One region of the Streptomyces sp. NBC_01176 genome, then DNA from elsewhere that is predicted to be linked to it. Evidence: riboswitches for the same ligand, from Rfam matches in the RefSeq annotation. Region 1 holds a riboswitch; the other holds the start of a gene.
The links. Region 1 has a riboswitch for cyclic di-AMP ahead of OG199_RS17955 (NlpC/P60 family protein). Riboswitches for the same ligand answer to the same signal wherever they lie in the genome.
Positions count from the first base shown of each region.

Region 1 (7,674 bases):
GCGGGACGGAGTCCTCGGGGTTGGACAGGACCCGCAGGTAGGCCAGGACGTCCCGGACCTCCTTGCGCTCGTAGAAGCGGACTCCGCCGACGACCTTGTAGGGCAGGCCGACGCGGATGAAGATCTCCTCGAAGACACGGGACTGGGCGTTCGTCCGGTAGAAGACCGCGACATCGCCCGCCTTCGCCTCGCCCGCGTCGGTGAGACGGTCTATCTCGTCGGCGACGAACTGTGCCTCGTCGTGCTCGGTGTCGGCGACGTAGCCCGTGATGTTCGACCCCGCGCCCGCGTTGGTCCACAGGTTCTTGGGGCGGCGCGACTCGTTGCGCTCGATGACCGCGTTGGCCGCGCTGAGGATCGTCTGGGTGGAGCGGTAGTTCTGCTCCAGGAGGATCGTCGTCGCGTCCGGGTAGTCCTCCTCGAACTGGAGGATGTTGCGGATGGTCGCACCGCGGAAGGCGTAGATCGACTGGTCGGCGTCGCCCACGACGCACAGCTCGGCGGGCCCGAGGTCGCCCTCGGCCGGCGGCACGTCCTCGGGACGGTCGCCGCTCGCCGGCCCCACGAGCTCCCTGACCAGGGCGTACTGCGCGTGGTTCGTGTCCTGGTACTCGTCGACCAGGACGTGGCGGAAGCGGCGGCGGTAGTGCTCGGCGACGTCCGGGAAGGCACGGAGCAGGTTGACCGTCGTCATGATCAGGTCGTCGAAGTCGAGCGCGTTGGCCTCGCGCAGCCGCGACTGGTACATCGCGTAGGCCTGGGCGAGGGTCTTCTCGAAGCCGTCCGCCGCCTGGCCGGCGAAGTCCTCCTCGTCGATCAGCTCGTTCTTCAGGTTGGAGATCTTGGCGCTGAACGACTTCGGCGGGAAGCGCTTCGGGTCGAGGTCCAGGTCACGGCAGACCAGGGCCATCAGGCGCTTGCTGTCGGCGGCGTCGTAGATCGAGAAGGAGGACGTGAAGCCGAGTCGCTTCGACTCGCGGCGCAGGATGCGCACGCACGCGCTGTGGAAGGTCATCACCCACATGGCGTTGGCGCGCGGGCCCACGAGCTGCTCGACGCGCTCCTTCATCTCGCCCGCGGCCTTGTTCGTGAAGGTGATCGCGAGGATCTGGCCGGGGTGGACATGGCGCTCGCCCAGCAGGTGCGCGATCCGGTGCGTGAGCACCCGGGTCTTGCCGGAGCCGGCGCCGGCCACGATGAGCAGCGGGGAGCCGGAGTGCACCACGGCCGCGCGCTGGTTCTCGTTCAGCCCGTCCAGCAGGGCCGCCGGGTCGACGGCGGGCCTGTGCGCGCCGTCGCGGTAGTACGCGTCGCGGTCCGGGGGCGCGTCGAAGCGGCCGCCGAACAGGTCGTCCGGAAGCGGCTCCGCCGCCTCGTCCTCGGGCGGCGGCGGTTCTTCCTCATGGGCCCCGGAAGGCCTGAGGTCCGCCAGGAAGCTGTCATCAAAGAGGCTGCTCATCGCTCTCCGAGTCTAGGCGGCCGCACTGACAACCCGCCGCCACCCGGGAAACTGGGCCGGATTTCCCACGGAGTCCGGGCTGGATCCACCGCGGAGTCCGGGCCGGGGTGCCCGCGGAGTCCGGGCCGGGGTGCCCGCGGAGTCCGGGCCGGGGTGCCCGCGGAGTCCGGGCCGGAGCGCCCCTGAAAGCGGGCCGCCCCTCCCGCACCGATGCGCCCTCACCTTCCGGCATCGCCCCACTACGGTCGGCCACTCCGGGCGCCCCGGCGGTTCAGGTCACGAAAATGTATCGGGCATATCGCACATCAAACTTCACAGAACACTTACGCGTTGGCTAGCGTGCCGGGCAGACCGCTCGACAGCACCGGCGAACGTCGCCGGGCCGGGCGGCCTCCGCCGAGTCCGGCGCGCCCGTGCGGCGACCGGAGCCGGGGACCCAACCGACTTTGGGGTGAATCGGTCCAACCGCCCCTGGGGCAAGGACCGTAGGGCAAACCTTCCGGAAGTACCCGCCCGAACCCGACAGCTAACCCGGTAGGCGGATGACGGAAGGAGTCGCCTCTCTTGGCGTCGCACCGCAAGTGGAGTCCTCCCGGCCCGCGCAGGACGGGCATACGGACCCCGGCCCTCGCCACGGCCGCCCTGACCTCCGTGGCCCTGCTCTCGCAGACGGCCAACGCCGCACCCCCGGCCGAGCCCCGGCCGACCCTCGAAGAGGTCGAGAAGAAGGTCGACGACCTCTACCACCAGGCCGAGACGGCCACCGAGAAGTACAACGCGACCAGGGAGAAGACCGCCAAGCAGCGCAAGCGGGTCGACGCCCTCCTCGACGACGTGGCCCGGCGCACCGAGAAGCTCAACACCGCGCGCGAGGAGCTGGGTTCGTTCGCCGCGGCGCAGTACCGCACCGGGGCGTCCGCGCCCGGCAGCGCGAGTCTTCTGCTGGCCGACAATCCGCAGGACTACTTCGACCAGACCCAGTTGATGGACCGTCTGACCACCCGCCAGAAGGCGGCCGTCGACGACTACGCCACCGAGCAGGCCGCCACCTCGAAGAAGCGCGGCGAGGCCTCCCGGAGCCTGCGGACGCTCACCACGTCGCAGGACGCGCTCAAGACCTCCAAGGCGGACGTCCAGGGCAAGCTCGCCGCGGCGCGCGACCTGCTCTCGAAGCTGACCGCCGACGAGAAGGCGCGGCTCGCCGCGATCGCGAAGAAGAAGCGGGAAGCGGCCGACCGCGAGGCGGCCGAGCTGGCGGCCGAGCGGGCCGCGGCGGAGCAGAAGGCCCGGGAGACGGCCCGGCAGCCGGGCACGCCGTCGGCAACCACGGGGACTTCCGGGACCCCGGCGACCGACTCCTCGTACGCCGCCAAGGCCGGCAGGGCCATCGCCTTCGCCCGCGCCCAGATCGGCAAGCCGTACGTGTGGGGCGCGACCGGGCCCGGCTCGTACGACTGCTCCGGTCTCACCCAGGCCGTCTGGAAGGCCGCCGGCGTCACCCTCCCGCGGACCACCTACGACCAGGTGAACGCCGGCACCACGGTCTCCCTCTCCGCCATCGAGCCCGGAGACCTGGTCTTCTTCTACGACGACATCAGCCACGTGGGCCTCTACATCGGCAACGGGATGATGATCCACGCCCCCAAGCCGGGTGCGTACGTCCGTGAGGAGTCGATCTTCTACGCGGGCCAGTCGATCATCCACAGCGTGGTGCGCCCGGCGTGAGCCCCGGCGCGGGGCACGCGCGCGTGAGGTCTCCCGGGCTCCACGCGCGCGTGCCGCACACGTGCCGGCGCCACCCGCGCCCCCGGACCCGTGCGCCGGAGTCTCCCCCTCCCGCCTGGTCGGCGACCCCTCTCGCCCTCACCCGCCATCCCGTGCGGCGCCCGCATCACGGCAGGCCGGTACCGCCGTACGCCCGCGCACTCGTACCCCCGCGTCCCCGGACCCGCGCGCCCGTCCGGCCGACCCCGCATTCGTGAAGCACGCGCGCGCCCCCCGGGCAACCCGCTCGCAGATCCCTAGCATCGGGGCCATGTCAGCCACCTCGCCGCCCCGCAGCCCGTGGGTCCGACTCCGCACCTGGTGGGCGGAGAGCCCGCCCGCCGCCGCGGCCGTCGTCCTGGCCACCGGCATCCTCTCGGTCGGGTTGTACGAGACCGGTGACGAGATCCTGTCCCGGATCGCGCTGGTCCTGGCGGCCGTCGCCTGGCTCGGGTTCGCCGTGGACTTCACGGTCCGCCTGACGCGGGAGCGGGAGCGGTGGTGGGAGGAGGCCGGCACGCCGAGCGCGCTCACCGGGGTCGCCGCGACCGCCGTCATCGGCACCCGGCTGACCGACCTGGGGTGGCCCGGGGCCGCCGAGGTGCTGCTCGCGCTCGCCGCGGTGCTGTGGCCGGGGCTGCTCTACCTGCTCCTCCGAAACCTGCGGCTCCGGATGCCCGGAAGCGTGTTCCTCGGGTGCGTGGCCACACAGGCCCTCGCGGTGCTCGCCGCGTCGCTCGCCGAGGCCGCGCGCGCGGACTGGCTCGCGTACGCCGCGCTGGTGCTGTTCTGGCTGGGGTTCCTGGTGCTGTACGTGGTGGCGCTGACGTGCTTCGACTTCCTGGAGACGGCCACGGGGGGCGGCGACCACTGGATCGCGGGCGGCGCGCTCGCGATCGCGGCGCTGGCCGCGTCGAAGCTGGTCCTCGCCTACCAGGCGGACACCTATCTGTGGAACTACGACGACAACGGCGTGATGCGCTGGGTGACCCAGGCGCTGATCATGGTGGCGCTCGCCTGGTACGCCGTGCTGGCCGTCGCGGAGCTGCTGTGGCGGCGCCCGCGGTACGACGTGCGGCGCTGGGCGACCGTGTTCCCGATGGCCATGACGGCGGCGGCGGCCCTGACGGTCGCGGACGCCGTCGGCTTCGCCTGGCTCAGGACGCTCGGGCAGGTACTGCTGTGGATCTCGGTGGCGGCCTGGCTGCTGGTGGCGGTCGGAACCGTCAGGTCCACAGCACCGCGATGAAGATGTTCGCGGTCGTCAGCAGCCCGACCAGCCCGAACAGGCCCTTGTCGACCTTCTCGTCGTCCCGCTTCACGTAGACCAGCCCGAGGATCACGATCAGCAGGGCCAGCTTCACGCCGATCTTGACGGTGTTGACCGCGTGGTCGTCGGCCTGGTTGAGACCGACCAGGACGACACCCGTGACCAGCATGGTCAGCGCGCCGTGCAGCATGGCGGGGACGAATCGGGCGGTGCCCCGGCCCATCGCCTTCATCTGGGTGAGGAAGCCGCCGAGCAGCGAGGCGATGCCGATGATGTGCAGGCCCACGAAGAGATGGATGAGTACGTCCATGGGGCCGGAGCCTAATCGGCGGTGGGTGTCCCCCTTCGCACCGGCCCACCCCCTCGGGACCCGTAGCACCTGAGAACCCCCGGTTGTCCCGGAACCGTCCCATCGGTCATCACCCTGCGTGAAGTCGCCGGGTCCGGAGCCGAATCACGGTCACATACGGTCACCCGGCGATCCAGTTACGCCAGTTCCGTACATGGTGTTACCGAGCCCTCACCCTCAGGTTTAGCGTCCTCCACCAGGTGCCCGGCTCCCCACCGCCGCCCGGGCCAGGGGCGGCAGTCGGACACCACCGCCGAGAAAGGTCCGGCGGCGACCCGCTCCCCCTGTGTGGGCCGTCGCCGGACGCCTCACCGATGACCGCGCACTCCCCGGCGGTCACGTCCCCCGGGAAGGATGTGGGCCCTCGTGGCAGCGCACCGCAAGCCCAGACAGCGCTCACTCGGCGGCCATACGGTCCGCACGGCCGCGACCATCGCCCTCGCCGGCGCGGCGACGACGGCCGGATTCGAGGGCACGGGGCACGCGGAGCCGCAACTGTCCCCGGCGCAGGTGAAGGCCAGGGTCGACAAGCTGTACGAAGAGGCCGAGGTCGCCACGGAGAAGTACGACGGGGCGAAGGAGAAGGCCGACCAGGCGTCACGGCGGCTGCACGACCTGCGCGACGAGACGGCGCGCAAGGAGGACCGGCTCAACGCGGCGCGGACCGCGCTGGGTTCGATCGCCGCGGCGCAGTACCGCAGCGGGGGCCTCGACCCCGCTCTGCAGCTCGCGCTCTCCGACCGGCCCGACCAGTACCTGGACGGGGCCGCGTTCGCCGAGCGGGTCGGTGACCGGCAGGCGGGGGCGGTGGCCCGGGTACGCAAGCAGCTGCGGGAGATCGAGCAGCTGCGCGGGGCCGCGCACGTCGAGCTGGCGTCGCTCACCTCGCGTCAGGCGGAGCTGAAGCGGGCCAAGAAGACGATCACCGGAAAACTGGACTCCGCGCGACAGCTGTTGTCACGGCTCACCGACGAGCAGCGGGCACGCCTCGGGGCGGCCGGCGGTGCGGCGGACACGGTGCGGCACGCCTCCCGCTCCGCCGCGCGGGACCTGGGCCCGGCCTCCGCCGCACCCTCGGCCGGCTCCGTCGCGGCCCCCAACTCCCGCGCGGCCGCCGCTGTCTCGTACGCCTACGGGAAGCTCGGCAGCCCCTACGTCTGGGGCGCCACCGGTCCCGACGCCTTCGACTGCTCGGGTCTGGCCCAGGCCGCGTACCGCTCGGCGGGCGTCCAGCTGCCGCGCACGACGTACTCCCAGATCAACGCGGGCCGACGGGTCTCCCGCTCCGAACTCCTCCCCGGTGACCTGGTGTTCTTCTACTCGGGCATCAGCCACGTGGGGATCTACGTGGGCAACGGGATGATGATCCACGCCCCGAACCCCACCGCGCCGGTGCGTCTCGCGCCCGTCGACGAGATGCCGTTCGCGGGAGCCACCCGCGTGGCCTGAGGGCAGGTCCACCCGGGTGGCGCGAAGACACCGGGGCGGATCGGCGTAGTGGGGGCGCGGGGGTGGATCGCGGTAGCGTCGACGCGGACTCCGTTCCGTCGTCCGAGAGGTCCTGATGCCCGGCTTCCTGTTGCCGCCGCCTCCGCCGCCCGCGCACATCCGCTCCTGGCCGGACCGGGCGGCACTGCTGGCCGACCGGGGGCGGGCACTGGAGGAACTGCGCGGACGGAGCCTCGGGGTGCACCGGGTGCTGCTGCTCTGGCTGCTGGCGCTCGCGGCGATCGTCGGCTGGGCCCTGCTGGTGCTGCCGCTGCAGCAGATCGAGCAGCGCGACCCCACCGGTGTCGTCCTGGGGCCGCTGTTCGCCCTGCTGGGCCTGGCCGCGCTCGCCCCGACGGTCCTCGCCGTCGCCCTGTCCGTCCGCAGCGACCGTCGCCTGCACGAACTGCTCCAGGCCTGGACCGAGTTGGACCGCCACCCCGCGACCGACTCCCGGCTCCGCTCCCCCGGGCTCAGTCTCTTCTGGCTGCTCTCCTCGCTCGGCGTCTGTGCGATCGGCGTCTGGACGTCCTACGACGCGGCGGCACCGGCCGGGTCGGGTCACGGCCTGTACAGCGATGTCGTCCAGGGCGTCGGAATCGGCCTGATCCTGTGGATGACCGGTCTCATCGGAATCGCGAAGGCCGTACGCCACTACCGGTGGGCCCTGCGGATCCTGGGACCGGCGCCCGCCACGGAACACCGGTAGGCGTCCGGCATCCACCGCAGAACACCAGCGGGAGCCCCCGGTGCCCACCGGCGGACACCGGCAACAGCCGGGCGCCCGCCGCGGAACCGCGGCAACAGCGGGGGTGCGTCCGCCGCGGAACACCGAGGGGCCTCCGGCGTCCGCGCGGCCCGGCGGACGGCGTGTCACACCAGGCGTCGTGCCGTCGCCCATCGCGTCAGCTCGTGCCGGTTGGAGAGCTGGAGCTTCCTGAGGACCGCCGAGACGTGGGACTCGACCGTCTTGACGGAGATGAACAGCTGCTTGGCGATCTCCTTGTACGCGTAGCCGCGGGCAATGAGGCGCAGCACCTCGCGCTCGCGCTGGGTGAGACGGTCGAGGTCCTCGTCGACCGGCGGCGCGTCGGTGGAGGCGAAGGCGTCCAGGACGAATCCCGCCAGGCGGGGCGAGAAGACCGCGTCGCCCTCCTGGACCCGGAAGATGGAGTCCACCAGGTCGGTTCCGGTGATCGTCTTGGTGACGTATCCCCGGGCGCCGCCGCGGATCACGCCGATGACGTCCTCCGCGGCGTCCGACACGGACAGCGCGAGGAAACGGACCGGCTGCTCGGCGTCACTCATCAACGGGGCGCAGCGGCGCAGCACTTCGACACCGCC
Region 1 is NZ_CP108600.1:4,203,760-4,211,433, forward strand. It holds gene pcrA (DNA helicase PcrA) at 1-1,459, opposite strand, end outside; cyclic di-AMP (ydaO/yuaA leader) riboswitch at 1,844-2,016, shown strand; gene OG199_RS17955 (NlpC/P60 family protein) at 2,024-3,184, shown strand; gene OG199_RS17960 (hypothetical protein) at 3,495-4,472, shown strand; gene OG199_RS17965 (hypothetical protein) at 4,450-4,803, opposite strand; gene OG199_RS17970 (NlpC/P60 family protein) at 5,209-6,291, shown strand; gene OG199_RS17975 (hypothetical protein) at 6,407-7,039, shown strand; gene OG199_RS17980 (LuxR C-terminal-related transcriptional regulator) at 7,204-7,674, opposite strand, start outside.

Region 2 (7,674 bases), 1.0 Mb from region 1:
GCACTCGCCAAGATCGCCGCCGGGGATCCCCGGCTGGCGACCGCCACCGTCTACAGCAGTCTGGAACCGTGCGCCCGGCGGGCCTCGCGGCCCGCGCCCTGCGCCCGGCTGATCCTCGACGCGGGCGTGCGCAGAGTGGTGACCGCCTGGCGGGAACCGGACACCTTCGTGGCGGGCGCGGACGGAAACGGGCTGCTGGCGGCCGCGGGCGCGGACGTCGTGGTGCTCCCGGAGTTCGAGGAGCGGGCCACGGCACCCAACGCGCATCTTCTCGGCGCCCCCTAGCGGAGGGGCTTCCGGCGGCCGGGCGCCCCGGCCGTGGTGGTCGTGAGCGGAGCGGAATCGCGGGGGGATCGGAGCGGAACCGCGGAGGAAGAGGCCTGGTCGCGGGGCGTGCGTGAACGGGTGTGCTCCGGGGGTCGAACATGGCGTACACTGGTTTCAACGACGCGGGGTGGAGCAGCTCGGTAGCTCGCTGGGCTCATAACCCAGAGGTCGCAGGTTCAAATCCTGTCCCCGCTACTCAAGGCCAAGGGCCGGAACTCGGATTCACGAGTTCCGGCCCTTGGTGTTTCCGTCCTTGGTGTTCCGGGCCTTGGCGTTCCGGGCCTTCGGCGTTTCCGGTTCCCGGTGTTTTCCGGTTCCCGGTGTTCGCGCGGCCCTCGGTTCCGGGTATTCGCGGCCCCCGGCGTCCCTCCGCCCGCTGGCCCCCGGCGTCTCTCCGGCCGCGGATACGGGGACCGGCCGCAGGACGCGCGCGACGCCTGTCGGCGGACCCGTCCCCCGGTCGGCCCACACCGCTGGCCCCCTCCCCCCGCTGCGGGAAACCTGGACGGGTGGGGCAGCCAGGAGGTGCGCAGCGGGCCGAACCGCCCTACGACCGGTCGGGCGGACGGCTGCCCGGCGACCCCGTGCCCGATCCGGGGCTCGGGAGCGAGCCGCCGCGGGTTCCGGTCGAGACGGACGCGCGCCGGATCTCGCGCGCCTGGACCCTGGTGCGGGTGCTGCCGGTGCTGCTCGTCGTCGTCGCGGTGGTCTACGACGTCCTCACACCGCCCGACTTCACCGCGGCCCCGCTCTTCACCGCCGCCCCGCTCGTCGCCGCGCCGCTCTTCTCGCTGCGCGGCACCTTCCTCACGGGGGCCCTGACGCTGGCCGCGCTGCTCGCCCTCCGTCTCAGGTTGGGCCTGCACATGAGGATCGGCTCGATCACCGAGGTCGTCACGGTGGCGACCGTCGTCGGCCTCGCCGTCCTCATCAACATCCTCGTCCGCCGCTCGGACGAACGGCTCGCCTCGGCCCGCCAGATCGCCGAGGCGGCACAGCGCGCCGTGCTGCCGGAGCCCGAGGCCAGGATCGGCGCCCTGGAGGTCGCGGCGCGCTACGAGGCCGCCCAGGAGGGCGCGTCCATCGGCGGCGACCTCTACGCCGTGCAGGACACCCCGCACGGAGTACGGCTGGTGGTGGGCGACGTCCGTGGGAAGGGCATGGGCGCGGTGGCCGCCGTCGCGGTGGTCATCGGGGCGTTCCGGGAGGCGGCCGAGCAGGAGGCGACCCTGGAGGCGGTCGCGCAGCGGCTGGAACGGGCGCTGGCCCGCGAGGGCACCCGGCGCGAGGGCCTGGACGCCTTCGAGGGCTTCACCACGGCCGTCCTCGCGGAGATCCCGCACGACGGCGACGCGGTACGGATCGTCAACCGCGGCCATCCTCCGCCGTTGCTCCTGCACGCGGACGGCACGCTGGCCACGCTCGACGCCGCGGACCCCGCGCTGCCGCTCGGCATGGGCGAGCTCGGCTCCTGGCCCGACCGCGCGGAGACGGCGGACTTCCCGTCCGGCTCCACGCTGCTGGTCCACACGGACGGGCTGTCCGAGGCGCGCGACGGCCGGGGGACCTTCTACGAGCCGGCCGAACGGCTCGCGGGACGGACCTTCCGCGACCCGGACGCCCTGCTGGCCTCGCTCGCGACGGGGGTCCGACGGCACACCGGCGGCGCGCTCTCGGACGACATGGCACTGCTCGCCGTACGGCGCCCCCGGCAGACGGCGAAGCTCCTTGATCGCCGTCACGAGGCGTAGCCGGACGGTATCCCTCCGCATAACGACTGACGCACCGTCAAGAACGGCCTCACCGGGGACGGTGGGCCAACTCGCCCGTTTTCCCCCGCTCATGCCCCGTAAGTCCTGGCCAAGAGAGCGCAATGATCAGCACGAACGGCTTGGAATCCGGTACCCGAGTCTATTAACGTTCGATAACGCAGCGCGGTCGTCCCAGCCGTCACAAGAGACGGCTCCGTGCGCACGCGCCGAATCCCGCGAGGGAACCGGGGAACCACCAACTTGGGGTGAATCGAGCGTCTTTCACGGTGGAGACACCGTGGGTTGACGCGCGTAGGAGACCTTCCTGCTCCGAACCCGTCAGCTAACCCGGTAGGCGAGAAGGAAGGAAAGGAGCGCGCCCACGTGGCGTCCAACCGGCCTGCCCAGCCCACTTCGTTCGCGCCGAACGACACCCAGACCTTCGGTTACTCCCGCGGCGACGACGAGGGCCCCTGGGAGGAGTGGAACCCCACCGCGGATTCCGTCGCTCCCGTCCGCGGCCGGCACCGCGTCTCCAAGCAGCGCGGGGGCGGGCTCGCCCGCAGCTCCACCGTCCTCGGCGTCGGTGTCCTGGCCGCCGTCGGCGCGGGTGGCATCGCCACCGCCGCACCCGGCAAGCCGCCCGTGTCGATCTCGCTGCCCGACCTCTCCTCGGTCACCCAGTCGGCCAAGGCCCTGATCTCCGACGGCGGCTCCAGCACGCCGAAGGGCTCCTCCACCCCGCTCACCGGCGCCGGTCTCACCAGCGCCGACGCCGCCCAGGGCAACGCGGACGCCGGTGAGGCGCTGCGTGCCCGCATCATGGAGCAGGCAGAGTCCCAGCAGGACCAGGTCGACAGTGCGGCCCAGTCCGCCGCCGAGACCGCCGCCGCGAAGAAGGCGGTCGCGCTGGCCGCCGAGCAGCAGGACGAGGCCAAGGCCAAGGAAGCCGCCGCGAAGAAGAAGGCGGACGCTGAGGCCAAGCAGAAGGCCGAGGCCGCGCGTCTCGCGGAGCTCGCCAAGAGCTACTCGCTGCCGACCTCCTCGTACACCCTGACCTCCCGCTTCGGCGACGCCGGCTCCATGTGGTCCTCCGGGTACCACACCGGCCTCGACTTCGCCGCTCCCACGGGCACGCTGATCAAGGCGATCCACAGCGGCACCATCACGGAGGCGGGTTGGGCCGGCGCGTACGGCTACCGCACGATCCTCACCCTCGACGACGGCACGGAGCTGTGGTTCTGCCACCAGTCGTCCATCAGCGTCAGCGTGGGCCAGAAGGTGGGCACGGGTGACGTCATCGGACGGGTGGGCGCGACCGGCAACGTGACCGGGCCGCACCTCCACCTGGAGGTCCACCCCGGCGGCGGCGCCGCGATCGACCCGATGGCGTGGCTGCACGGCAAGGGCATCAACCCCTGATCCGGCACCCGCCACCAGTACGGCGGGTGCGGAATGCAGTCGTCCGGTACGGCTGTTGCAATGGGGTATGACTCCTCTCCGCAAGCTCGGTTCCTCCGACCTCGAGGTCTTCCCGCTCGCCCTCGGCGGCAACGTCTTCGGCTGGACCGCCGACGAGGCGCAGTCCTTCGCCGTCCTCGACGCGTACGCCGCCGGGGGCGGCAACTTCGTCGACACCGCCGACGGCTACTCGGCGTGGATCCCCGGCAACAAGGGCGGCGAGTCCGAGACGATCATCGGCAAGTGGTTCGCCGCGCGCGGCAATCGCTCCGATGTCGTCCTCGCCACCAAGGTCGGTTCCCATCCCCAGTACAAGGGGCTGGCCCCGGACACCATCAGGGCGGCGGCCGACGCATCACTGCGCCGGCTCGGCACGGACTACATCGACCTCTACTACACCCACTTCGACGACACCTCGGTCCCCGTCGAGGAGATCATCGGCACGCTCGACGAGCTGGTCCGGGCCGGCAAGGTCCGGGCGATCGGCGCCTCCAACCTCTCCGCCGAGCGGCTCGCGGAGTCCCTGGAGTTCTCCGACCGCGAGGGCCTCGCCCGCTACACCGCCCTCCAGCCCCACTACAACCTCGTCTCGCGCGACACCTACGAGGGCCCGCTCCAGGAGGTCGCCTCCCGGACCGGACTGGCCGCCGTCCCGTACTTCGCCCTCGCGTCCGGCTTCCTCACCGGCAAGTACCGTCCGGGCACGACCGTCGACTCGGCGCGGGCCGAGGGCGCGGCCAAGCACCTCGAGACGGAGCGGGGGCCCCGTGTCCTCGACGCCCTCGACGAGGTCGCCCGCGCCCATGACGTCCCGGTCGCCACGGTCGCCCTCGCCTGGCTCGCCGCCCGGCCCACCGTCGCGGCCCCGATCGCCTCGGCGCGGACGGTCGAACAGCTTCCGGCGCTGCTCGCGGTCGCGGACCTGACGCTGACGGACGACGAACTGGCGCGGCTGACGGAGGCGTCCGCCTGAGCGATCCGCTCCGCGGCCCCGGCGCCGCTCAGGTCCGGTACGGGTCGTACGCCGGACGGGGCGCTGCCGGGGCCGGATACGGACGTCCGTCCGGGGCGGACGGCTGCGCGGGGACATGGCCGTAGCCGCCGTGGCTGTAGCCGCCGTAGCCGTACGCGGGCCACGGCGGCGGCACCGGTACGGCCGGCGCGGTCACCCGTGCCGCGTACGCGAGAGAGGGGCGGGCGACCTCCCGGCGGCGCCACAGCTCGTGGAGCAACTCCCGCTCCCGTACGACGAAATCGGCGCCGGCCCGGCCGCTGCGTCCCCGGTGCCGCAGGAACGCGAGCGAGGTCGCGCAGGCCTCGTACCGCGCGACCGACCGTGCCGCCGCCCTGCCGAAGTGATGGGCCGCGTACCGACGGGCGAGCCGCCGTGCCCGCATCGAACCGAGCGCGTACGGCTCGGGCGGTGTCAGCCACCCGGCGGCGGCGTACGCCGGGAGTTCGGCGCGGACGGTCCTCAGCTCGCGCTGCCGCGTCCAGATGACGAGGAAGGTGAGCAGCCCGAACGCCGGCACCATGAACGCGCCGTACACCGCGAAGAACCCGTACTTCCCGAAGCTCGACGAGCCGTTCCACATGGCGTGCATGCCCATCGCGAGCAGCAGTCCGCCCAGGGGCAGCAGGACGCGGCGCAGCCGCCGGTGCTCGGCGGACAGTGCCGCGATGCCGAAGCCGATGCCGGTGAACACGGTGAACAGCGGGTGCGCGAAGGGCGCCATCACGACCCGGACGAAGAAGGTCGCGGCGGTGACTGAGGCCAGTCCGTGCTCGCCGCTGAGCTGGTCCGTGCCGAAGGCGTTGCCGAGGTAGAGGATGTTCTCGGTGAAGGCGAAGCCGGTCGCCGTGACCCCGGCGATGACCACGCCGTCGACGATCCCGGTGAAGTGCCGTCTGCGGAAGAGGAAGACCAGCAGGACGGCCGTGGCCTTCGCGGACTCCTCGACGATCGGGGCTATGACCGTCGCGCCGAGCGTGTCCGCGCTCGACGGGTCGGCGGTCGCGGTGGCTATCCACCGGGTCGCGAAGCTGTTGGCGACGATCGCTATCAGCGCCGCCGCGCACGCGCCCCAGGCGAAGGCGAAGAGCAGGTTCCGCCAGGGGCCGGGCTCGACCCGGTCCAGCCAGCGGAACGCGGCGAGAAGGAGCGGGACGGGCAGCACGGCGAGGCCGAGACCCACCAGGAAACCCTCGGTACCCGTCTGCTGGCGCACCAGGGCCAGGATCACGAGACCGGAGAGCGCGAGCAGGGCGGCCGGCGCGCCGTAACGCACTCTCCCCCAGGCTGTCGGCCGCGCTCGGGCAGCGAGGTACCCCCATCGCTGCCACCAGTGCGGGAGCCGCGGCGCACCGGCGGTCGGCGCGTCGCCGGGAGCGCCGGGGTGCGTGGGGTACGCGGGGAAGGTGGCCACGGCATTGACCCTAACGAGGCAGGGGCGGTCCCCGCGACGGTGCCGGAGGCGGTCCGCGGGAGTGTCAGTCGCCCGACGTGTGCTGCTCCCGGTGCCGTACGCGCCGGAAGAGCAGGTCGTTCACCACATGACCCTTCTCCAGCCCCTGGCCCTCGAAACGGGTCAGCGGCCGGAAGCCCGGACGAGGCGCGAAACCGCCGTCCGGCGCGGTGTTCTCGAAGTCCGGATGTGCGGTCAGCACCTCCAGCATCTGTTCGGCGTACGGCTCCCAGTCGGTCGCGCAGTGCACCAGCGCGCCCGGCGCGAGGCGGGTCGCGACGAGGTCCAGGAACTCCGGCTGGATCAGCCGGCGCTTGTGGTGGCGCTTCTTGGGCCACGGATCGGGGAAGTACACGCGCAGGCCGCTCAGCGAGTCCGGCGGGAGCATCTCGCGGAGCAGGATGATCGCGTCGCCGTTGCCGACCCGGATGTTGGACAGTCCGTTCTGGTCCGCGAGGTTCAGCAGGTTGCCCTGGCCGGGGGTGTGCACGTCGACGGCCAGGATGCCCGTCCCCGGGTCCTCGGTGGCCATCCGCGCCGTGGCCTCGCCCATGCCGAATCCGATTTCGAGGACGACGGGAAGGTCGGCACCGAAGAGTTCGGCCAGGTCGATGATCCGCTGCCCGTCGATGTCGAGGCCCCACTTGGGCCACAGCCGCTGCAGGGCGTCCGCCTGCCCGGCCGTCACCCGGCTCCGGCGCGGCTGGAAACTCCGGATCCGCCGCTCGAAGTGCGACCCGGCGGGATCGGCCTTCGGCCCGTCGGGGAAGCGGGGCTCTCCCTTGGCACGGGGGCGCTCCCGCTGGGTGTCGCCGGTGGGGTGGGGCTCTTCGGGGGAGCTGCTCAGGAACTCAGACACAATGCGTCGATTTTACGACCAGGTCCGGCACACACCGTCCGCTGCCCGCCGGGGGCTGCCGCCTTCCGACCCCCGCATCGGCCTGGGCGGCCTCGTCCTCAAGCGCCGGACGGGCTGGATATGCGGGCCTGCGCTGGAGGTGCGAGCCCCGTGCTGTTGGGTCGTCCTCGAAGGCCGGCGCCCGGGGTCATGCATTTCAGCCCGTCCGGCGTTTGAGGACGCCCTTCGGGCGATGGGGGTCCAGGGGGCGGAGCCCCCTGGCGGGGTCTGGGGCGGAGCCCCCAGGTGGAGGATGGGTCGGGTAGCGGCGGCGGGGGCGAAAATCCTCAGGTCGCCGCCAGCGAGGCCAGCGCCCTGCGCGCAACCTCTCTCCCGATCGGCAGAGCCGCCGTCGCGGCAGGCGACGGCGCGTTCAGCACATGCACCGTCCGCACCCCCTCCTCGATCAGGAAGTCGTCCACCAGCGTCCCGTCCCGCAGCACCGCCTGCGCCCGCACCCCCGCCTCCGCAGGCACCAGATCGTCCACCGTCACCGCCGGCAGCAGCCGCTGCACGGCTCCGGTGAACGCCTTCCTGGACACCGACCGCCGCAGCTCCCCCGCCCCGTACCACCAGTGCCGCCGGGCCATCCGCCACGACCCGGGCCAGGCCAGGGTCGTGCCCACCTCGCGGGGACGGATCACCCCCCATCCGTACCCCTCCCGGGCGAGCGCCGGCACCGCGTTGGGCCCGATGTGGACGTCTCCGTCGATCCCCCGGGTGAGATGCACCCCGAGGAAGGGGAAGGCGGGGTCCGGCACGGGATACACGA
Region 2 is NZ_CP108600.1:5,221,615-5,229,288, forward strand. It holds gene OG199_RS22545 (dihydrofolate reductase family protein) at 1-285, shown strand, start outside; tRNA gene OG199_RS22550 (tRNA-Met) at 449-522, shown strand; gene OG199_RS22555 (PP2C family protein-serine/threonine phosphatase) at 837-2,078, shown strand; cyclic di-AMP (ydaO/yuaA leader) riboswitch at 2,294-2,451, shown strand; gene OG199_RS22560 (M23 family metallopeptidase) at 2,463-3,500, shown strand; gene OG199_RS22565 (aldo/keto reductase) at 3,568-4,512, shown strand; gene OG199_RS22570 (PrsW family intramembrane metalloprotease) at 4,541-5,965, opposite strand; gene trmB (tRNA (guanosine(46)-N7)-methyltransferase TrmB) at 6,030-6,863, opposite strand; gene lhgO (L-2-hydroxyglutarate oxidase) at 7,190-7,674, opposite strand, start outside.
Region 2: linked by a shared signal. The riboswitch ahead of OG199_RS22560 (M23 family metallopeptidase) and the one ahead of OG199_RS17955 (NlpC/P60 family protein) in region 1 are both predicted to bind cyclic di-AMP.